One region of the Bradyrhizobium nivariense genome, then DNA from elsewhere that is predicted to be linked to it. Evidence: predicted binding sites of a transcription regulator. Region 1 holds the regulator's gene; each other region holds the start of a gene.

Region 1 (5,759 bases):
TCCTCGGCGGCATCATCATTTCGCTGATCGTCGGCGCCTTTCCGGCGATGAAGGAATACGGCCTCTCGTTCCTGTGGACGCAGCGCTGGGCGCCGTCCGCCGATCCGCCGGTGCTCGGCGCGCTCGGGCCGATGTACGGCACGCTCGTCACCTCCTTCATCGCGATGCTGATCGCGATTCCCGTGGGTCTCGGCATTGCGATCTTCCTGACCGAGCTGTGCCCGCAATGGCTGCGCCGCCCGATCGGCATGGCGATCGAGCTGCTCGCCGGCATCCCCTCGATCATCTACGGCATGTGGGGCTTCTTCGTGCTCGGCCCGTTCCTGGCCAACACGTTCCAGCCCTTCATGATCAAGATCTTCGACGGCGTCCCCGTGCTCGGCGCGATCTTCGCAGGTCCCCCGTCCTATCTCAGCCTGTTCAATGCCGCGCTGATCCTTGCCATCATGGTGCTGCCCTTCATCACCTCGATCTCGGTCGACGTGTTCAAGACGGTGCCTCCGGTCCTGAAGGAAGCCGCCTACGGCGTCGGCTGCACCACCTGGGAAGTCGTCCGCAGCGTCGTGATCCCCTACACCCGCGTCGGTGTCATCGGCGGCGTCATGCTGGCGCTGGGCCGCGCGCTCGGCGAGACCATGGCGGTGACCTTCATCATCGGCAACTCGTTCCGGATTTCGGGCTCGATCTTCGCCCCGGGTACCACGATCTCGGCGGCGATCGCATCCGAGTTCGCCGAGAGCGACGGCCTGCACCAGTCCGGCCTGATCCTGCTCGGCCTCCTGCTGTTCGTGCTGACGTTCTTCGTGCTCGCAGCGGCGCGGCTGATGCTGATGCGGCTGGAAAAGAAGGCGGGGAACTGACGCTATGAACCCGATCTATTCACGCCGCCGCCGCAAGGACATCGTGGTCCGCGGGCTCTGCATGGCCGCAACCGCCTTCGGCGTCACCTGGCTCGCGCTGATTCTGATCACGCTGCTCTACAACGGACTTGCGGGACTCAATGTCCAGCTGTTCACCGAGAACACGCCGCCACCCGGATCGAACGAGGGCGGTCTGCTCAATGCCATCGTCGGCTCGCTGATCATGACCGTGATCGGCGTCGGCATCGGCGCGCCGCTCGGCATGTTCGCCGGCACCTATCTCGCCGAATACGGCCGCAACGACAAGCTGACCTCGGTGATCCGCTTCATCAACGACATCCTGCTCTCGGCGCCCTCGATCATCATCGGCCTGTTCATCTACGGCGCGGTGGTGGTGCCGATGCGCGGCTTCTCCGCGATCGCCGGCAGCCTCGCGCTCGCCGTGATCGTGATCCCGGTGGTGCTGCGCACGACCGAGGACATGCTGCTCTTGGTGCCGAACGCGCTGCGTGAGGCGGCCTCGGCGCTCGGCCTGCCGCGTTCGCTGGTGATCAAGCGGATTGCTTATCGGTCTGCCCGTTCCGGCCTCATCACCGGCGTGCTGCTCGCGACCGCTCGCGTCGCCGGTGAAACCGCGCCGCTGCTGTTCACCGCGCTGTCGAACCAGTTCTTCAGCCTCGGCCTGAACAAGACGATGGCGAACCTGCCGGTCACCATCAACAACTTCGTGCAGAGCCCCTATGCCTACTGGAAGCAGCTGGCCTGGAGCGGGGCGCTGCTCATCACCCTGACCGTTCTTGCCCTTAATATTGGCGCGCGCATTCTGGGCGCCGAGAGGACCGCAAAATGAGTGATCTTTCCGTATCGATGAGCGCGGCGGGTGGACTGCCCCACGCGCCGATGCTGCCCGAGGCGCCCCCCAAGGTGACCGTCCGCAACCTGAACTTCTATTACGGCGAGCACCATGCGCTGAAGAACATCAACCTGACGCTCGGCGCCAACCGCGTCACGGCGTTCATCGGCCCGTCGGGCTGCGGCAAGTCGACCCTGCTGCGCATCTTCAACCGGATGTACGACCTCTATCCCGGCCAGCGCGCCACCGGTCAGCTCATGCTCGACCAGACCAACATCCTCGACGGCAAGCTGGACCTCAACCTGCTGCGCGCCCGCGTCGGCATGGTGTTCCAGAAGCCGACGCCGTTCCCGATGACGATCTACGAGAACATCGCCTTCGGTATCCGCCTCTACGAGAAGATCTCGAAGTCCGAGATGGACGGCCGGGTCGAGAAGGCGCTGCGCGGCGGCGCGCTGTGGAACGAGGTCAAGGACAAGCTCAACGCCTCCGGCCTGTCGCTCTCCGGCGGCCAGCAGCAGCGCCTCTGCATCGCCCGCACCGTCGCGGTACGGCCCGAGGTCATCCTGTTCGACGAGCCCTGCTCGGCGCTCGACCCGATCTCGACCGCCAAGGTCGAGGAACTGATCCAGGAGCTGTCCGAGGACTACACGATCGCGATCGTCACCCACAACATGCAGCAGGCGGCGCGCGTCTCGGACAAGACCGCCTTCATGTATCTCGGCGAGCTGATCGAGTTCGACGACACCAGCAAGATCTTCACGTCGCCGACCGACCGGCGCACGCAGGATTACATCACCGGACGGTTCGGCTGAGGAGACGGAACATGGGTTCTGAACATACCGCAAAGGCCTTCGATACCGACCTCCAGGAACTCACCCGCCTGGTCGCCGAGATGGGCGGCATCGCCGAACGCATGATCGTCGATTCCGTCGACGCGCTGATCCGTCGCGACATCCCGCTCGGCCAGCGCGTCGTCACCATCGATGCCGAGCTCGACGCGCTGCAGAAGCGCATCGAGGAGCGCGCCGTGCTCACCATCGCCCGCCGTCAGCCGATGGCGATCGATCTGCGCGAGATCGTCGGCGCCATGCGCGTCGCGACCGATCTCGAGCGCATCGGCGACCTCGCCAAGAACATGGGCAAGCGCGTCGCGGCGCTGGAGACGGACTTCCATCCGCTCAAGCTGTTCCGCGGCCTCGAGCACATGACCGACCTCGTGCAGCAGCAGGTCAAGTCGGTGCTGGACGCCTATGCCGCGCATGATTTGCCGGCGGCGATGGCGGTGTGGAAGGGCGACGAGGAAGTCGACGCCATCTGCACCTCGCTGTTCCGCGAGCTCCTCACCTACATGATGGAGGATCCGCGCAACATCTCGTTCTGCATCCACCTGATGTTCTGCGCCAAGAACATCGAGCGGATCGGCGACCACGCCACCAACGTCGCCGAGACCGTGTTCTACATGATCGAGGGCCAGGCGATGACCGACAAGCGGCCGAAGGGCGACATGACGACCTTCGCCACCACGGTACCGAATACTTGAAGACTTAAGGAGCGACGACCCGATGGGCGCACGCATTATGGTGGTTGAGGACGAGGAAGCCCTGACCGAGCTTCTCCGCTACAACCTCGAAGGCGACGGCTATGACGTCGAGACGGTGATGCGCGGCGACGACGCCGACACCCGCCTCAAGGAGCACATCCCCGATCTGATCGTGCTCGACTGGATGCTGCCGGGGCTATCCGGCATCGAATTGTGCCGGCGGCTGCGCACCCGTCCCGAGACCAAGCAGCTCCCGATCATCATGCTCACCGCGCGCGGCGAGGAGAGCGAGCGGGTGCGGGGTCTTGCGACCGGCGCCGACGATTACATCGTCAAGCCGTTCTCGGTCCCGGAATTGCTGGCGCGCGTAAAAGGCCTGCTGCGGCGCGCAAGCCCCGAGCGGCTCGCCACCGTGCTCGCCTTTGGCGACATCGAGCTCGACCGCGACAAGCGCCGCGTGGCACGCTCGGGCCGGCCGATCGATCTCGGCCCGACCGAATATCGCCTGCTTGAGTTCTTCCTGGAGCATCCGGGGCGGGTGTTCTCGCGCGAGCAATTGCTCGACAGCGTCTGGGGCCGCGACATCTATATCGATGAGCGCACCGTCGATGTTCACATCGGCCGCCTGCGCAAGCTGCTCAATCTCGGCCGCGAGCAGGACCCGATCCGCACCGTCCGCGGTGCCGGCTACGCGCTGGACGATCGCTTTGCGAAGGCGGAGCAGGCGTAGGGGATTTGCGGTGTGATGTTGGCAGACGTGATCTAGCCGGCTGCCGCCACAATCTCCGATGTCGTCCCGGCCTAGTGCGCACTTGCGCACTAGGCCGGGACGACATTGAGTATTTTTGAGCCGTCATCGCGTCACGGCTCGATCCTGAAATCGAAACTACTTACCGCGGCCCCGGCTTCACCGGTGCACGCCGCCGATCCGATGCCGGCTGATACGCGACCCGCGAGTGCTGGGCGCAGTAGGGCAGGCCGGAGAGCGCCTTGCCGCCGCAGAAGAAGAAATCCGGGCTCGAGGGATCGCCGACCGGCCAGTGGCAGGTCGCCTCGTTCAATTCCAGCAGCGACAGCCGCTGGCTCATCGGCACCACGTTGTCGTAGGTGACCGGTTCGGCCTCCACCTCGACTTCGAAGGCCTGTGCCAGCGCGGTGTTGCCGCGCGAGATCGGGCGGGTCACCCGCATCATGTGCTGCGCGGGACGCGCCTTGCGCGGCCGCGGCGCTGCCGATGAAGGGCTCTTGGCGCGGCCCGACAGGCCGAGCCTGTGCACTTTGCCGATCACGGCATTGCGGGTCACATTGCCGAGCTCAGCCGCGATCTGGCTGGCCGAAAGTCCGGCCTCCCAGAGCTTTTTTAGCTGCTCGACGCGATCATCGGACCAGGTCAAAACCGTCATTGCACCCTTTCCCTCGCTGCGGGCCAGCCATCCTGGGGCCTCGCAGCGAATGCCTAAGCCTTTAAAAACCCGTGCCGCCAGAATCCCTTAAGGCTCGCCGGGCGCGACTAGAACGCCCGAACGTTTACGCCGGTACATGAGGACTTAGAGATCAGAACCACTGCACGAGATGTCGTATCTGACAATCCAAACGCTACAATATGGCGTGACTCCCGCGCAAGAGTCCGCCGACTCGCTTCCACATGTTCCGTGGTGAAAACCCGCAAAATCGGCACCGCAAGACTACGGATTCAGCGTTTCGCGAGGCTTTCCGGGCGGCATTGACACCCGTTTCACCAGGCCTAAGATACTCATGCGTGCCGCCCTGAAGAGGCGGCACGTTTCGTTTTCCGGGCCGGTCAATGGTGCGTCGCCCAATGCACGCTCACACCGTCCGCAACATTCAAGTGACCGCCATGACCAACAGCGCAGCGCCGCATTTGCTCCCCGTTTTTGCCAGGTCCGACCTCGGTTTCGAGCGTGGCGAAGGCTGCTGGCTGATCGCGACCAATGGCGAGCGCTATCTCGATTTCACCTCGGGCGTCGCGGTCAACGCGCTCGGCCATGCCCATCCTGCGCTGGTCACGGCGTTGCAGGAGCAGGCCACGAAGCTCTGGCACATGTCGAACCTGTTCCAGAGCCCGGACGGCGAGAAGCTCGCGAACCGCCTCTGCAACGAGAGTTTTGCGGACTTCGTGTTCTTCTGCAATTCCGGCGCCGAAGCGCTGGAATGCGTGATCAAGGTGGTGCGCCGTTATCACGCGATGAAGGGCCATCCGGACCGCTATCGCATGATCACCTTCGAAGGCGCCTTCCATGGCCGCACGCTGGCGACGCTGGCTGCGACCGGTTCGGCCAAATATCTCGAAGGTTTCGGCCCTCCCATGGAGGGCTTCGACCAGGTTCCGCATGGCGATCTCGACGCGGTGAAAAAGGCGATTGGTCCGCAGACCGCCGGCATCCTGATCGAGCCGATCCAGGGTGAGGGTGGCGTGCGTTCGGCAACGCCCGCGTTCCTCAAGGCGTTGCGCCAGCTCTGCGATGAGAAGGGCCTGTTGCTC
Region 2 (5,759 bases), on a different contig from region 1:
CATTGCTGGCTCAGACGAACCTCGCTAGGCCTGTGATCAATCTCGACACAGGGGAAGCGAAGGCATGACTGAAGCTGCCAGTTCTGGAGCTGCCACGGGCGCAATGAGCGGCCTGCGCGTCATCGATCTGACGCGCGTGCTCGGCGGTCCCTACTGCACCCAGATCCTCGCCGACCATGGCGCCGACGTGATCAAGGTCGAGCCGCCCGCAGGCGACGAGGTGCGCGACTGGGGCCCTCCCTTCCACGAGGAGGACGCGGCCTATTTCATCGGCATCAACCGCAACAAGCGCTCGATCGGCCTCGACCTCGCCTCCGAGGGCGGCCGGACCGTGCTGCTTAAGATGCTGGAGACCGCCGACGTCCTGATCGAAAACTTCAAGCCGGGCACGCTGGAGAAATGGGGCATCGGCAACGAGGTCTTGCGCGAGAAATTTCCGCGCCTGGTGCATTGCCGGATCTGCGGCTTCGGCGCCGACGGCCCGCGCGGCGGCAATCCCGGCTATGATGCCATCATCCAGGCGATGACCGGCATGATCGCTGCGACCGGCTCGCCCGAGAGCGGACCGATGCGGATCGGCGTGCCGCTGGTCGACATCGGCACCGGCCTCTATGCGGCGATCGGCATCTTGATGGCGCTGTCGGAGCGGCAGCGCTCGGGCCAGGGTCAATTTTTGGAGACGACGCTGTACGAGACCGGCCTTGCCATCATGCATCCGCACACCGCGAATTATTTCATGCATGGCAAGCCGCCGGCGCTCACCGGCAACGAGCATCCCAACCTCGTGCCTTACGCGATCTTCCCGACCAAGACCGACAACATCTTCATCGGCGTCGGCAATGACGGCACCTTCCGCAAGCTCGCGAAGGAGATCGGCAAGCCCGAGCTCGGCACCGATCCGCGCTTTGCCCGCAACAAGGACCGCATCGCCAATCGCGAGGCGCTGCGGGCCGAGCTCGCCGCGGTGTTCAGCCAGCACGAGGCCGAGCCACTGTGCAATCGCCTGCTTGCCGCGGGCCTGCCCGCAGGCCCCGTGCAGAAGATCGACCAGGCGTTGACCAACCCGCACACGATCGCCCGCGGCGATATTATCGAGAAGGACTGGTACAAGGGCGTGGCGTCCCCGATCCGGCTCGACCGCAGCAAACCGAGCCTGCGCCGCCTGCCGCCGAAATTCAGCCAGCACGCGGCGGAGGTGCTGGGCGAATTCGGCTACTCCAGATCCGAGATCGACGCGATGGTCGAGCAGGGCACGGTCTGCGGGCCCGAGCGCAAGCGCTAGGCGTTCAGAATAAAACGAGCGGCAACGCAGGTGCGCTCCCTCCCCCGCCTGCGGGGGAGGGCTGGGGAGAGGGTGCCTTCGCAGTGGGACAATCCCCAAGAGGAGAGAGCCCTCACCCGCGCCTTCGGCGCGACCTCTCCCGCAAGCAAGCGGGAGAGGTTTTGGAGCCCGCGGCGCGATCGTCGACCTCACACATCCAATGCCGCACTGCGGCGCGGGCGCTCTGTGCACTGCGAACGGAGGACGCTGCGCGCTTCGTCTTCGCCTATTTGACGGCTTCCCTTTTGCCGCGCTTGCCGCTTTCGTTTCGGCCGCTTACACAGTCATGTGAACGTCATATGCCGCTGCTAGCGCAAGCGATCATTTTTGACGGCCAAGGGACGGCCAAGGGAGGTTTACTTGATGGCTCTTCGACGCTTTGGAGCGGCTACCGCTTTTGCAGCCATGGTTGGTTTTGGCGCCTCGCCGGCCTTGGCCGTGACCGAAATCCAGTGGTGGCACGCGATGACCGGCGCCAACAACGACGTCATCGTCAAGCTCGCTACCGATTTCAACGCGTCGCAGACCGACTTCAAGGTCATCCCGACCTACAAGGGCAATTATGCCGACACCATGAACGCGGGCATCGCGGCCTTCCGTGCCAACAACGCGCCCCACATCATGCAGGTGTTCGAAGTCGGCACCGCGACCATGATGGCTGCGACCGGCGCCGTGAAGCCCGTCTACAAGCTGATGGCCGACGCCGGCGAAAAGTTCGATCCCAAGATCTACCTGCCCGCCATCACCGGCTACTACTCGACGACGAAGGGCGAGATGCTGTCCTTCCCCTTCAACTCGTCGTCCACCGTGATGTGGGTCAACCTCGACGAACTGAAGAAAGCGAACGTCGAGATTCCGAAGACCTGGCCCGAAACGTTCGAGGCCGCCAAGAAGCTGAAGGCTGCCGGTCATGATACCTGCGGCTTCTCCGGCTCCTGGGTCACCTGGGTCAATCTCGAGCAGCTCTCCGCCTGGCACAACGTGCCGCTCGCCAGCAAGGCCAACGGCCTCGACGGTTTCGACACGGTGCTGGAGTTCAACGGACCGCTTCAGGTCAAGCATCTCGAATCCCTGGTCGAGCTTCAGAAGACCAAGGTCTACGACTATGCCGGCCGTACCAACACCGGCGAAGGCCGCTTCACGTCAGGCGAATGCCCGATCTACCTGACCTCGTCGGCGTTCTTCGGCAACGTCAAGGCGCAGGCCAAGTTCAACTTCACCGCGGTGCCGATGCCGTATTACCCGGACGCGAAGGGCGCACCGCAGAACTCGATCATCGGCGGCGCTTCGCTCTGGGTCATGGGCGGCAAATCGGCCGACGAATACAAGGGCGTCGCAAAATTCCTGACCTTCCTCTCGGACACCGATCGCCAGGTCTATATCCACAAGGCCTCGGGCTATCTGCCGATCACCAAGGCGGCCTACGCCAAGGCGAAGGAGGAGGGCTTCTACAAGGATCAGCCCTATCTCGAGACCCCGCTGCTCGAGCTGACCAACAAGGAGTCGACCGAGAATTCGCGCGGTCTGCGCCTCGGCAACATGGTTCAGCTCCGCGACGTCTGGTCGGAAGAGATCGAGCAGGCGCTGGCCGGCAAGAAGACCGCCAAGCAGGCGCTGGATGCCGCCGTCGAGCGCGGCAACACGATGCTGCGGCAGTTCGAAAAGACCGCGGTCAAGTGAGGCAATGAGCGGCAGGCCGCGACCCGGTCTGCCGCTCTGCTGGCATCATGCAAAAGCAAGCCGTTTTCCAAGCAAAGCTGTTGCCGTACGCGCTGGTTGCGCCGCAGCTCGCGATCGTCCTGATTTTCTTTTACTGGCCGGCCTTGCAGGCGCTGATCCAGTCCTTCCTGCTCCAGGATGCCTTCGGTCTGTCGACGAGCTTCGTCTGGTTCGACAATTATATCGAGCTGTTCAAGGACGCGGCCTATTTCGAGGCGATCGTCAGGACGTTCTTCTTCTCGTTCGCCATCGCCGTCTCGTCGCTATCCCTCGCGCTGCTGCTCGCCGTGATGGCGGACAAGCCGCTGCGCGGCTCGATGCTCTACCGCACACTCCTGATCTGGCCTTATGCGGTGGCGCCGCCCGTGGTCGGCGTGCTCTGGATCTTCATGCTGCATCCCTCGCTCGGCGTGCTCTCGCGCTATCTGCGCGGAATGGGGATCGACTGGAATCCGCTGCTCGATGGCGACCAGGCCGCGGCGCTGATCATCCTTGCCGCCGCCTGGAAGCAGATCTCCTATAATTTCCTGTTCTTCCTCGCCGGCCTGCAAGCCATCCCGAGATCCGTGTTCGAGGCGGCCGCGATCGACGGCGCGCGCCCGATGCGGCGGTTCTGGACCGTGACCTTCCCGCTGCTGTCGCCGACCATCTTCTTCCTCCTGGTGGTCAACATCGTCTACGCCTTCTTCGACACGTTCGGCATCATCGACACCATGACCCGCGGCGGTCCCGGCAAGTCGACGGAGACGCTGGTTTACAAGGTCTATTCCGACGGCCTGCTCGGCGGCAATCTCGGCAGCTCGGCCGCGCAATCGGTCATCCTGATGGTCATGGTCATCGTGCTGACGGGAATCCAGTTCCGCTTTGTCGAACGCAAGGTGACCTACTGATGGTCGAGGAAGAGGGCTTTCGGCGCTACGTCGCTCATTTCATCCTCTGGATCGGGATCGCCATCGTCGCGTTCCCGGTCTACATCGCGATCGTGGCCTCGACCCAGGACAACGCGCTGATCGCCAACGGCCAGATGTCGCTGCTGCCGGGCGGGCATTTCTTCGAGGTCTACTACCAGACCATCTTCGTCGGCACGAGCGGCTCGACCCGCGAGCCCGTCGGCAACATGATGCTGAACTCGCTGGTGATGGCGCTGTTGATCGCGGTCGGCAAGATCGCGATCTCGATCATCTCGGCCTACGCGATCGTCTATTTCCGCTTTCCGTTCCGGATGCCGATCTTCTGGATCATCTTCGTCACCCTGATGCTGCCGGTCGAGGTGCGCATCTATCCGACCTACAAGATCGTCGCCGATCTGCACATGCTCGACAGCTATGCGGGCCTGTCACTGCCGCTGATTGCCTCGGCCACCGCGACGCTGCTGTTCCGCCAGTTCTTCATGACGGTGCCGGACGAGCTGCTCGAAGCTTCGCGCATCGACGGCGCCGGCCCCTTGCGCTTCTTCTGGGACACGCTGCTGCCGCTGTCGCGCACCAACATGGCGGCGCTGTTCGTGATCCTCTTCATCCTCGGCTGGAACCAATATCTCTGGCCGCTGCTGATCACCACACGCGACGACATGCAGACCATCCAGGTCGGCATCCGCAAGATGATCACCACGACCGACGCGCTGACCGAATGGCCGATCGTGATGGCCACGGCCGTGCTCGCGATGCTGCCGCCGGTGTTCGTCGTCGTCGTCATGCAGAAATTGTTCGTGCGCGGCCTGGTCGAGACCGAGAAGTAGGTTTTGGAAGTGAGTTTTCATGGCTAACGTCACCCTGCGCAACGTCCGCAAGACCTATCCCGGCGGCTTCGAGGCCATCAAGGGCGTCAACGTCGATGTCGGCGACGGACAGTTCTGCGTGCTGGTCGGTCCCTCCGGCTGCGGCAAGTCGACATTGCTGCGCATGGTCGCGGGGCTCGAAACCGTCACCGGCGGCGAGATCGACATCGGCGGCCGCATCGTCAACCAGGTCGAGCCCGCCGACCGCGACATCGCGATGGTGTTCCAGAACTACGCGCTCTATCCGCATATGAGCGTCTTCAACAACATGGCCTACGGCCTGCGCAACCGCGGCATGAAGGAGGCCGAGGTCAAGACCCGCGTCGAGGAAGCCGCGCGCGTGCTCGAGCTCGCCCCGATGCTGGAACGCAAGCCGCGCCAGCTCTCCGGCGGCCAGCGCCAGCGCGTCGCCATGGGCCGCGCCATCGTGCGTCAGCCGAAGGTGTTTCTGTTCGACGAGCCGCTGTCGAACCTCGATGCAAAACTGCGCATCGCGATGCGCGTCGAGATCCGTAAATTGCAGCGTCGGCTCAACACGACGTCGATCTATGTCACCCACGATCAGCTCGAGGCGATGACGCTCGCCGACGTCCTCGTCGTGATGAATGGCGGCCAGGTCGAGCAGGTCGGCAATCCCTTGGCGATCTACGAGAAGCCGGCGACGACTTTCGTCGCCTCCTTCATCGGCGCGCCGCCAATGAATCTGATGTCGATGCGCGCCGATGAGATCAAGTCGCAGCTCGGCAGCACCGAGGCCGGCATCCTCGGCATCCGTCCGGAAGATTTCGTCATCACCGACCAGACCCCGGCCGGCGGCGTCACGCTCCCGCTCACCGTGGAAGCGATCGAGCGCGTCGGCGCGGAAACCTTCGTCTACGGCACGCGGGCCCAGGACGAGCAGCGCGTCGCCGCCACGCCCGGCGAGCTGCCGCCCGGCGAGGT
Region 3 (5,759 bases), on a different contig from region 1:
CCGTGGCGCACGGGTTTGCCGAGAGGCCAGCCGGCAATGGCGCGGATGTGCTGCTCGAACTGCGAGACGGACGCACCGTCGAGCGTCCAGTGTCCGGAATTGTGCACACGCGGAGCGATCTCGTTGACTAGCACCTTCGGTCCGGTGCCGTTGGCAAGCACGAACATCTCGACGGCGAGCACGCCGACATAATCAAGTGCGCTCGCGATCTTGCCGGCGATGCTGCGCGCTTCCTCGGCGAGCATGTCCGGGATTTGGGCGGGCGCACGAGATATTTTCAGGATGTGGTCGCGGTGCTCGTTTTCGGTGACGTCGAAACACTCGACCTGGCCTGTGGCCGAGCGGGCGGCGATCACGGAAATCTCGCGCTCGTACGACACGAAGGCTTCCAGGATCGCCGATTTGGTGGCGAGACTGGTCCACACTTTCGCGATGTCGTCGCCCTCGCGGATGATGGCCTGGCCCTTGCCGTCATAGCCGAAGCGGCGGGTCTTCAGCACCGCCGGAAGGCCGATCCTGGCGATTGCCTCGCGCAACGACGAGACCGAGGTGACGTCGGCATAGGCTGCGGTGCCGATGCCGAGCCGCATCACGAAATCCTTCTCGGCGAGCCGGTCCTGGGTGGTCTCGAGGATCTTGCGGTTGGGCAGCACGGGGCGGCGGGCATCCAGCACCATCGCGGCCGCGGACGGCACGTTCTCGAATTCGTAGGTGATGACGTCGACGTCGTTGGCGAACAGCTCGAGCGCTTCGACGTCGGCATATTCGGCGCAGGTCGCATTCAGGACGACGTCGAAGGCCGGCGAATCCGGATCGGGCGAGAACACCTGGCAGCGCAGACCGAGCCGTGCCGCCGCCATGGCCAGCATCCGCCCTAATTGTCCGCCGCCGAGGATTCCGATGGTGTCGCCGGGCTTCAGCTTCACCTGCTTTGCGTCAGTCACGCCTTATCCTCCGGGCGCTCGGCAACCGCCTCGGTCTGCGCTTTGCGCCAGGCGGCCAAGCGATCGGACAAGGCCGGGTCGGACAAGGCCAGCACGGCAGCCGCCAGCAGCGCCGCGTTGATCGCGCCGGCCTTGCCGATGGCGAGGGTGCCGACCGGGATGCCCGCGGGCATCTGGACGATCGAATAGAGCGAATCGATGCCCTTGAGCGTCCTGGATTCGACGGGGACACCGAACACCGGCAGTTCCGTCAGCGCCGCCGCCATGCCAGGCAGGTGCGCAGCGCCACCCGCGCCGGCGATGATGACCTTGTAACCGGCCGTCTTGGCGCCCTTGGCGAACGTAAACAGCCGGTCGGGGGTGCGGTGTGCCGAAACGATGCGGGTGTCCGCGGCAACGCCGAGCGCTGCAAGCGTGTCGGCGGCATGCCGCATCGTGTCCCAGTCCGACTGGCTTCCCATAATGATGGCGATCGGCGCGGTCATGACGTCAATTGTGCTCGAAAAACAGAAAGATAGGCCAGATTAATGGTTCCGGCCGGCGGCTCGCAAGGCGGTGGCAAGGAGAAGGGAATGCACTATCCTGTCTTGGTGAATCCCCGCAAGCCTTCATTGAGCAGGATGCCTATGAAGAAACCAAAAAGGGCGAGCGATGCGAAGGCCAAAAAGGGCCCGAAGACCAGCGCCAGCCGCTCCAAAGCTGCCCCCAAGCGACCGGCCAGGCGTCCGACCGGACCGTCGCGGCGCGAAGCGTCAGCCGATGCCGCCGCCAACGCGACCGTCAAGGTCACCACCACCATCCGCGACCTGCGGAACAAGCTCAAGGGGGCGCTGCGGCGCGTCGCGGAACTCGAGGCGGCCGCCGACACCGACTTCCTGCTCGAGATTCCGAACCGGCGCGGTTTCGAACGCGAGCTCGCGCGCGCCGTCGCCTACATGAAGCGCTACCGCGCCAGCGGCGCGCTGATCGTGCTCGATGTCGACCGGCTGAAGCCGATCAACGATTCCTTCGGCCATGCCGCCGGCGACGAGGTGCTGAAGGCGATTGCCACCACGCTGGCGCGGCAGGTCCGCGCCTCGGACGTGGTCGGCCGGCTCGGCGGCGACGAGTTCGCGCTGCTGCTCTGGAATCTCAGCGAGACCGACGCCAAGGCGAAGGCCGCGGCCTTCGAGCAGGCCATCGACGAACTGTCCTTCGTGTTTCTCGGCCAGCACGTGAGCGCGGGCGCCTCCGCCGGCGTCGCACTGCTGGGGGCGCAGTCCGACGCCGCTCGCGCCCTGGAGGAGGCCGATGCCGCCATGTATGTGCGCAAGGCGCACCGGCGGCACGAGCCGCGCATCAGGCTCGTCAGCAGCTGATTTTAAAGCGTGCCGAGGTCTTCCGGTACATTGCCGAAGCTGCGCAGCAGTTTGGCGTCACCGAATTCGCCGGTCATGGGATCGCCGCTGCGGCTGAACGCGACCGCGCCGATGTGGCCGGCGCCGTGCGACATAATCTCGGCGCGCCGTAACGCGGCCGCCGAGGTCTGGCATTCCTCGGCCGCACCTGCGACCGGCGATCCGTCGTCGTCGGTCAGGAAGGGTAATGCAACGTAATAGGTGACATCGGACATGGTCGGCTCCGATAGCTGATAGCTCAGGCGGCGCTGCTCTTGCTCCGCATCTTGCTGCGCGAGGTCTCCGGAATGCAGCCTGCGGAAATCGCCGCCTGCAATTCCTCGAGCTCGGCCTCCAGATACTCATTGGCCATGATCAGCGCCTTGATGGTGCTGCGCAGATTGCCGTCGCACATCGCGATTGCCTGATCGCAGGCTTGTTCATAATGGCTGTTGTCGAGAAGGGCGGTTGCCGACATCTGCGTTTTCCTTGGGCGTTTTCCCGGGGGCGTGGGGTGCCCAAATGTTCTTATTTTGTTCCTTTCGAGTCAAGCGGATTCATGCGCGGCGGACCGCCGTAAAGCTCTCCCCTGTGGATCAGGCGATGATGTCGGGCGTGATCTGGTCTTCGATGAACGCGATACGGTCACGCAACAACAGCTTGCGTTTCTTCAACCGCTGTAACCGCAATAGGTCGGGGGCTGGCGATTGATGCAGTGCATCGATCGCCGCATCGAGATCTCGGTGTTCCTGCTGCAACCGGGCGAGCTCGGATTCGAGTTCGCGCTCGTCTTCATTGGTCATGTTTGCGGTGGCCGAAAAACCGATAGGCGTGACATTAAGGCTGTGGATGCCCTGTGGAAATTATCGTCCTTGCGCGGCGTGATCGCAAGCGATCTGCGACCGTCGCTCGCCGATCTCCCGCGACATATTTTCTGCGGCTCGACGGCACTGCGCAAGCGCGTTGATATCATGGATTTTTCCCGCGTGGTTCCCTTACTCACGCTTCGTTACATATGAATTTTCAAAAATGACGCTGCGACGACGGATACCCATCGACAGAACGAATCGGTGATGTAGACTTCCTTGTCCGGATCGAATCCTGAGGTTCAGCCCTACCGAGGAGGTTTCGAATGACAATTCAGGCACATCTGGTTGAATTGGAGCGGAAGCACAAAATTCTGGAAAACGAATTGCACGACGCTCTCGTGCACCTTTCAACAGACGACCTGCAAATTGTTGAGTTGAAGCGCCGGAAGTTGATGGTCAAGGACCAGATCGAGCGTCTGAGGCACGGCGACACGCTCCACTAGTAACCCCCGTAACAGCGTAGAGTTGATTGTACCCTTTCCGCAGGGACAGGAGCCTTTGCGCTCATCCTTGCGGCAAGGTGCGCGCCGCGGAATCATCATTGCGCGGGACCTGGAGCCCTGCGAGCTCGGCGACGTGATCCGCGATTGCGAGCGATGACGTCAGTCCGGGCGACTCGATGCCGAACAGATTGATCAGGCCTTCGACGCCGTGATCACGCGGGCCCTGCATCAAAAAATCCTGTGTGGCCACCGCCGGCGGCACGATCTTCGGGCGGATGCCCGAATAGCTCGGCATGAGCGCGCCGTCAGGCAGCGTCGGCCAGTATTTGCGGATCGCCGGGTAGAATCGCTCGGCGCGTGACGGGTCGACCTCGTAGTCGATCGTCTCGATCCACTCGACGTCAGGGCCGAAACGTGCCTGCCCTGCCATGTCCAGCGTCAGATGCACCCCTAGCCCGCCGGGCTCGGGCACCGGATAGATCAGGCGCGAGAACGGCGCCCTGGCATTGCAGCTGAAGTAGTTTCCCTTGGCGAGGTAGGCCGGCGGAATCCGGTCCAGCGGCATGCCGTCGATGTTGCGCGCCACCGTCGTCGCCGAGAGCCCCGCGGCGTTGACGAGGAGGCTGCATTGCAGCGTCATCGGCGCTTCGCCGCCGGCCTCGATCTCGATGACGCCGGCGGTCGCCTTGGCGCGGATCAGCGGGGTGTGAAACGCGAAAGCCGCACCCGCTTCCTCGGCTTCACCGCGCAGCGAGAGCATGTAGGCATGGCTGTCGATGATACCGGTCGACGGCGACAGCAGCGCGGCGTCGCAGGCGAGCGCCGGCTCCAGCGCACATGCCGCCTCGCCCGTGAGCAGCCGCATGTCGAGCACGCCATTGGCCTCGGCATGCGACTTGATCGATTGCAGCTTCTCGGTCTCTTTCGGATTGGTCGCGACGATCAGCTTGCCGCAATTCCTGTGCGGGATGCCGCGCTCGGAACAGTAGCGGTAGAGTGCATGCTTGCCGTCGACGCACATGCGCGCCATCCAGCTCCCGGCGCGGTAGTAGATTCCGGCATGGATCACCTCGCTGTTGCGCGAGGAGGTGATGGTGCCGATGGCCCCGGCTTCCTCGAGCACGATCACCTCGCGCCCGGACTGCGCCAGCTTTCGAGCCACCGCGAGCCCGACCACGCCGGCTCCGATGACGACGCAGTCGACCCTATCCATGGTTGTGCGAGATATTCGCCGGAAGCGATAGTTGCATCAGGCCTGGGAACGACGGCGCGGGGGCATTTTCCGTTAAGGAAGCATTTATCATGTCAGGGCAATTGCCGTATTCGACGTCACATTTTTCCGTTGTGCGTACAGGCGTTTACCCGATCCAAACCCGCGAGGCCAGACAATCCGACGTTGAAATCGCGGGTGGCTGATGGCTGAGAATAATTGGCACGTGGGCAGCACGCTTCCGATTGCGGTGCAGGCCGTCGTGTGCCTGGCCGCAGCGGTCGCGCCTGCGCGCGCCTTTGCCCTCTCTGACAGCCTCGCCCCTCCAAGCTATCTCGGCGAGCTCAATCCCAACGTGATCTGGGAAGCCCTGATCGCGGGCGTCGTCATCTGCTCGTTCCTCGCCGCGATTGCGCTGTGGATCCATTCCTCGCTGCGCCGGACCAGGCGCCTGCAGTTGCGGCGCAATGCCTTCGTCTCCTCCGCCATGAACAATCTCAACCAGGGCGTGGTGATGACGGATGTGCAGCGGCGCATCATCTTCTGCAACGACCGCTATATCGAGATTTACGGCCTGGCGCGGTCGGATCTCTGGGCCAACATGAACGGCTACGAGCTCCTCGAGCTGCGACGCAAGCGCGGGGTGCTTGGCGGCGCCTCCAACGATGAGTTCTACGAGAAGGCGGCAAGCCCCAACGGTTTGATCACCGAACTGCCGGACGGGCGGGCCATCCTGGTGAAATATTTCGTGCTGCCCAACGGCGGCTCGGTGGCGACGCATCTGGACGTCAGCGAGCAGCGCAGACTGTCGCGACAGCTCGCCTCCACCAAGCAGTTCCTGGAAACGGTGCTGGACAACGTGCCGGCCTGCGTGGCCGCGAAGAACATCGAGGATGGCCGCTACATCTTCGCCAACA
Region 4 (5,759 bases), on a different contig from region 1:
CGGCCGCCGGTCCAGCCGACCAGCTTGTCGAGATCGGCATCGACCGACAGATCGAGCCGGCCGAAATGGATGGCGCCGCGCTTGACGCCACCCGACACATTGCCGATGTTGTCGGCGATATAGGTGGCGCCGAAATTCAGGCCCTTGTCGGCGAGGCCGTCATGCCACTCGTTGAACCATTTCGGAGCCAGCCACCCCGCCACGCTTTCGTCCTTGGCGCCGGCGAACGCGCTCGTGCCTGCCACTGTCGAGGCCAGCGCAACGGCAGCCGCATGTCGCAGCGGAAATTGATGAGCAGCCGCGATCACGGCTGATACCGGCTGGCGCACGCTACTTGAAGATGCCCGTGCGCCGCATGAAGAGATAGGCCGCACCGACCGACGAGGCCATCAGGAGAGCCGCCCAGACAAATCCGCTCTCGACGTCGGTCAGCGGCAGGCCCTTGGTGTTCATGCCGAAGATGCCGGTGATCAGCGTCGGCGGCAGCAGCAGCGAGGTCACGATCGAGAGCGTGTGGAGGTGATGGTTGCTCTCCTCCTCGTTCTTGAAACGCAGTTCCTCCTCGAGCAGGCGACTGCGCTCGCGCAGCTCGACGATATCGTGGTCGAGGCCGTCCAGCCGCTGCGCCAGCTTGCCGGCCTGGATTCGCAAGTCGGGCGACAGGTGGTCGGTGTTCTTCTGGTCGAGGCGGTGGAACAGCGTACGCAGGCCGGTGAGCTGGCGATGCAGCCTGACGCAGGTCCGGCGCAGCCGGCCGAGATTGCGGCGCATCTCCGGCCTGGCGTCGTCGGCCAAAATCCGCTCCTCGATGTCGTCGATCTCCTGGCCGAGCTTGTCGGCCATCCGGTCCAGCGTGTCGGCGACCTCGTCGACGATCTTTTCGAGGAGATGGGCGACGTTGTCGACGCGGTAGCCGCCTTCGAGCACCCGGCGCGTCGCATCCGCCGAGCACAGCGCCTGATGGCGGCCACTGATCAGGAGCCGCTCGGTCATGGCGAAGCGCAGGAACGCGGTCTCCTCCGTCGCGCTGTCGATGTCGCGCACGAGGTCGGAGAACACGCCGTAGACGCAGTGGTCGATGACGTGAAGCTGCTGGAAGGTGTCGTTGGACAGCAAGAGCTCGCGCGCGAGCGGCGGCAGCTGGGACGCGGCGATCCACGGCCGTGCGCGCGTGTCCGTGAGGTTGAAATGCAGCCAGAGCCGGCCGTCATGACTGAACTCGATCGGCTGGTCGATCGGCAGCGCCTCGGCACCGCCGTCGCTGTGGAGGCGGAACGCCCACACCAGGCCGGGAATGGCAGGCACGGAATCCGATATCGCGCTGACAAGCTTTGCCGGCTCAGCCATGACCAACCCCAACCGTCAACGAATGCCCCGTCCTAGAGATGGCTGACGGCATCTTCCGGACCCACGCGGGTACTCAATTACGGCATTGTTACAGTTTGATGATGGCGCCCTACTCGGCCGCCAGCCCGGTCGCGGCCGCCGCCTCGGCTTCCCCGATGTAGTCGTGCACGACGCGGCCGAACGGCAGCGTCAGGTCGGCGATGTAATGATGCGCGCCGAGGCAGCGGCGGACCGGGAAATCGGCGACGGGCGCGTTGACATGCGGCACGAGATGCAGCCGGCCGGGCCCGATCCAGGAGCCCTTCGGCACGATGTCGATGAGGTTGATCGCGACGAGCTGGCAGATCTCGAGACGGCCGTCGACGCCGGGGATCATCTTCAGATTGATCTGCGTCTTCGACAGCGTCGCTCGGGTCAGATCGCCGTTGCCGGCCATGCTCTCGTGCTTGTAGCCCATCGTGCCCATGGCGACGAGCTGGCCGGCATATTCCAGCGTGCCCGTCAGCGTGTCCTTGACGATCTCGAGTTTCGGATGGGCGTATTTCTTGGGAAAGCCCCAGATCTCGCGGCCGGCCGCGATCGGCGGATCATCGTCCAGATACATCTGCGAGACGAAGTTGACATCCTCGCCGTGCAGGCGCGCTGGGATGACTAGGCCGGACTCGGTGTAGCTGCCGAAGCCGGAAGAGTCCGGCATCTTGATCCATTCGTAATGCACGATCGGCTGGTCGATCGGCTCCAGCGGGTCAGGCAGGCCGGCGCGGATCAGGTCCGGATCGGTCTCGTAGGTGATGACCAGGAATTCGCGGTTGACGAAGCGATAGGGCCCGGCCGGATAGCTCGGCCCGGCGGCCGGCATGGACGGAAGTCTCAGCAAATCTTCCCTGCGCATCGCTGGTCTCCTCTCGTGATGCTGATGTGATGCCCGCCCGGCAGCGTCAGGCGGCGATGCAAATTGCTAGCCGCCGTCATTGACTGCGATGTGAAGGATTTCCGTCAGGCGCACGACCGCAACCATTCCCAAGGCGGCCATGGTGCATGCAAGCGATGCATCGGCGCCAAATTGTCATCACGCCGTCACCGCGGAACGCAATCGTTTTGGTTCACGCAGGGAGGCACACCATGGACGCCCGCACATATCAGACACATCAGCCTCCCTCACGAGGCTGGCGGCCCGAGCGCTGCGACCGCGTCGCGCTGGTGCTGCAAGGCGGCGGCGCGCTCGGCGCCTACCAGGCCGGCGTCTACCAGGCGCTGCACGAGGCCGGTATCGAGCCCGACTGGGTCTGCGGCGTCTCGATCGGCGCGATCAACTCCGCCATCATCGCCGGCAACAAGCCGGAGAAGCGGCTCGAGGCGCTGCGCATCTTCTGGGAGCGCATCACCAACCGCAAGATCTGGCACTACACGCCTGACGGAGACATCTTCCGCCAGTGGCGCAATCTCACCAGCGCGTGGATGACGTCGGCGATGGGCCAGCCGGGCTTCTTCAGCCCGCATCAGGTCAATCCCTGGTTCAGCCCGGTCGGCGCCCGGACCGCCACCAGCTATTACGACACGATGCCGCTGAAGGAGAGCCTGCTCGAGTTCGTCGACTTCGACCTCATCAACGAGAAGAAGGTTCGCTTCGCGGTCGGCGCCGTGAACGTGCTCTCCGGCAATTTCATCTATTTCGACAATTCCCATGACGAGATCGAGCCGGAGCACATCATGGCTTCCGGCGCCCTGCCCCCGGCACTGCCGATGGTACGGATCGGCACCGATCATTTCTGGGACGGCGGCATCGTCTCCAACACCCCACTGCAGCACCTGCTCGAGCAGGAAGACGCGCTCAATTCGCTGGTGTTCCAGGTCGACCTGTTCAGCGCACGCGGCGTGCTTCCGCGCTCGATCCAGGACGTGATGGCCCGCCACAAGGACATCATGTATTCCTCGCGCACCCGCCACAACACCGACGTCTACCGCCGCACCCACAATCTCAAGGTCCAACTCTACAAGGCGCTGGCCAAGCTTCCCGACGAGCAACTGTCCGACGAGGAGCGCAAGCTCAAGGCGAGCCTGCGCGACATGCCAGAGATCGCGATCCTGCATCTGATCTATCAGCAGAAGGCCTATGAGGGCGACGCCAAGGACCACGAATTCTCGGGCACCTCGATGCGCGAGCACTGGGCGAGCGGCTACGAGGACACCAAGCGCACCCTCAAGCGCCGCGACTGGATCAAGATGCCGGACGAAGGCATGGGGCTGGTGGTGCACGACGTGCACCGGGAGACGGAGAGCGCGTAAGGGGGATCGAAGCTCTCGTGTCCCGGACGCGCAGCAACGCCCAAGCGTTGCCGCGCAGAGCCGGGACCGAGATGGCGACACGGTGCGTCGCAGTGATATGGGCCCCGGCTCTGCAGCGCACCGTCGAAGAGACGCTGCGCTGCGTCCGGGGCACGAGACTGCGGCATAAACACCTTCCATTCAGAACACACGGCTTTGCATTCTCGCGGCTCATTTCGCCCGAGCTTTGCTCTCTTCTTCGCCGCTCTCGCAAGAAAGGGCGCAGGGAAGGCCGGGCGCCGGCTGGCACCCGCAGTCCCGCGTGCGAAAAAGACGCGCACGGGGTGGACAACAGGTGACGCCGAGCAACCGGCCTTCCCTGCACGAATGGTTTTACGGCTTATGACGCGCTCTCCCCGGGGAGCGATGCACTATTGCCCCCGTCGCCTTGCGGATGGCTGATGTGCTGACCCGGTTGGGCAGCAGCATCACCACAAAACTTGACGCACAGACCCCGGGCGTCAGGACCACACGATTTTGCCGTCCGCGCACCTCCCCGCCCCTGTCCCCGATGGCTGGCGTGCGCTCGCCATCGAGACCGAACGAGGAGACTGTCAGCGCCGTGTCGTACCGCGTGTGCAGCTGCTCACGGGAAAACCCGCCCTGCAGCTTGCCCAGCGCGCCGACGCAGTCGCGGCCACCGCCTCCCGACCCGCGTCTCGTGACGATCGCGAAACGCCCTTGTAGCGGGCGGGATGCACGGAATATGCGCCATATCCGAAATTCGGTAAATAGGAATATTTTTGCAGGGAGGGATTGACAGGGTGTTTTGCCCGACGGGCGGCAGCTCGCAATAACCGCCGGCACCATGCCATCATTGAGCATCAGCGCCATCGTCGTCTTCAACTTGCAGAATGGTCTCTGACAGCAGAGCGGCAGCTTTTTGAAGCGGCGCTATGAACCGGTCCAACTCGACGAAGCTGACGCGCGCCACCGGCACGGAGACCCCCAGGCAAGCAATCAGTTCTCGATCCGGCGACAGAATGGGGACGGCACATCCCACCACCCCCTTCACGTACTCTTCGTTCGTCTTGGCCCAGCCCCTTTGCCGCGTATCATCGAGAACCTTCATCAGCGCGTGGACATCGACGATCGTCGTTTCCGTGAATTTGGTCAGGGGGAGTGCGCGGCACAGCTGCGCCCGGGTCCGCTCGGGCAATCTGCTCATGTAGATCTTCCCCGTGGACGTGCAGTGTAACGGCGCCGCTTCTCCCGGATTGAACTGAAGACCTTGCGGCTCCGAAACGCGGACACTGTCGACATAGGCGACGAAATTATCGCGTACGATGCCGATCTCGCACTGTTCGCCGATTTCGCCAACGACCGCCCGAAGCACCGCGTGCCGTCGCGCGGTACGAAACGCCGCGCCGATGACAGTGGCGGACAGGGTGACGAGCTGGTTTCCCACAACGTAGCGCTTGGTCCCCAACGCCTTCTGAAGCAGTCCACGGTCCTCGAGATTTCCGATCAACCTGTGTGCCGTCGGAAGAGGCAGCGAAAGAGCCTTTGCGATCTCTGCCGCTGAGACGGCTTTGCGCTGGTCGGCAACGTGCCGAACGATCGCAAGAGCACGATCCAAAGGACCCTCCTTCTCAATTCGCTTCGTCATTTCTCACCCGGCCAAAATCAGCAGCAAAATCAAGACCAACGCCAATTTATATCATTTTTCGGAAAAAAACATATTGAAATACGACAATTTTGTTTGTCGCAGGCAGGAAAGCTCATACTCTCAGCGCTGCCGGTGAATGACTAGAAATTGTGCAACGCAGTCTCGCCCGCTCCGAAAATCTCGCTCCGCCTCTTGGCCGAGAGCCAAGTCCCGTCGGCGCCCAACTGGAGATGTGCATGTCTCGCCACTACGACGTGGACGCTGTGAGGAAGGAATTCCCCGCCGTCGAACGGATGGTCTATCTGGACTCCGGGTTTCAAACCCCACTCGCGAGTCCGGTGAAGGCCGCCATCGAGCTCTTCCTTCGCGAGAGCTTCGAGACGGCTGGCCCGAAGAGCGTCTGGCTCGATCGGGTGGAGCAGACCCGCGTCAAGGTCGCTCGCTTTCTCGGCGTGACAGCGGATGAGATCGCCTTCAC

The links. The regulator PhoB, encoded in region 1, activates phosphate uptake and scavenging genes when phosphate is short. The targets are predictions, from matches to a motif close to TGTCATNNANCTGTCAT.
Region 2: the regulator PhoB is predicted to act here: its motif matches at 1,604-1,620, upstream of ugpB (sn-glycerol-3-phosphate ABC transporter substrate-binding protein UgpB).
Region 3: the regulator PhoB is predicted to act here: its motif matches at 3,350-3,366, upstream of QCM77_RS19085 (YdcH family protein).
Region 4: the regulator PhoB is predicted to act here: its motif matches at 2,412-2,428, upstream of QCM77_RS04670 (acetoacetate decarboxylase).

The regions. Positions count from the first base shown of each region.
Region 1 covers NZ_JARWCR020000084.1:16,165-21,923, forward strand. Annotated here, with positions in the region: gene pstC (phosphate ABC transporter permease subunit PstC) at 1-860, shown strand, start outside; gene pstA (phosphate ABC transporter permease PstA) at 865-1,710, shown strand; gene pstB (phosphate ABC transporter ATP-binding protein PstB) at 1,707-2,528, shown strand; gene phoU (phosphate signaling complex protein PhoU) at 2,540-3,256, shown strand; gene phoB (phosphate regulon transcriptional regulator PhoB) at 3,279-3,986, shown strand; gene QCM77_RS39845 (GcrA family cell cycle regulator) at 4,147-4,659, opposite strand; gene QCM77_RS39850 (aspartate aminotransferase family protein) at 5,115-5,759, shown strand, end outside.
Region 2 covers NZ_JARWCR020000092.1:24,140-29,898, reverse strand. Annotated here, with positions in the region: gene QCM77_RS41150 (CaiB/BaiF CoA transferase family protein) at 65-1,282, shown strand; gene ugpB (sn-glycerol-3-phosphate ABC transporter substrate-binding protein UgpB) at 1,685-3,001, shown strand; gene ugpA (sn-glycerol-3-phosphate ABC transporter permease UgpA) at 3,049-3,930, shown strand; gene ugpE (sn-glycerol-3-phosphate ABC transporter permease UgpE) at 3,930-4,778, shown strand; gene QCM77_RS41130 (sn-glycerol-3-phosphate import ATP-binding protein UgpC) at 4,798-5,759, shown strand, end outside.
Region 3 covers NZ_JARWCR020000021.1:47,319-53,077, reverse strand. Annotated here, with positions in the region: gene QCM77_RS19115 (5-(carboxyamino)imidazole ribonucleotide synthase) at 1-944, opposite strand, end outside; gene purE (5-(carboxyamino)imidazole ribonucleotide mutase) at 941-1,429, opposite strand; gene QCM77_RS19105 (GGDEF domain-containing protein) at 1,571-2,302, shown strand; gene QCM77_RS19100 (hypothetical protein) at 2,305-2,556, opposite strand; gene QCM77_RS19095 (hypothetical protein) at 2,580-2,798, opposite strand; gene QCM77_RS19090 (YdcH family protein) at 2,917-3,123, opposite strand; gene QCM77_RS19085 (YdcH family protein) at 3,453-3,632, shown strand; gene QCM77_RS19080 (NAD(P)/FAD-dependent oxidoreductase) at 3,694-4,845, opposite strand; gene QCM77_RS19075 (sensor domain-containing protein) at 5,048-5,759, shown strand, end outside.
Region 4 covers NZ_JARWCR020000003.1:242,792-248,550, reverse strand. Annotated here, with positions in the region: gene QCM77_RS04680 (carbohydrate porin) at 1-308, opposite strand, end outside; gene QCM77_RS04675 (transporter) at 331-1,347, opposite strand; gene QCM77_RS04670 (acetoacetate decarboxylase) at 1,457-2,239, opposite strand; gene QCM77_RS04665 (patatin-like phospholipase family protein) at 2,470-3,633, shown strand; gene QCM77_RS04660 (hypothetical protein) at 4,006-4,506, opposite strand; gene QCM77_RS04655 (IclR family transcriptional regulator) at 4,487-5,281, opposite strand; gene QCM77_RS04650 (aminotransferase class V-fold PLP-dependent enzyme) at 5,518-5,759, shown strand, end outside.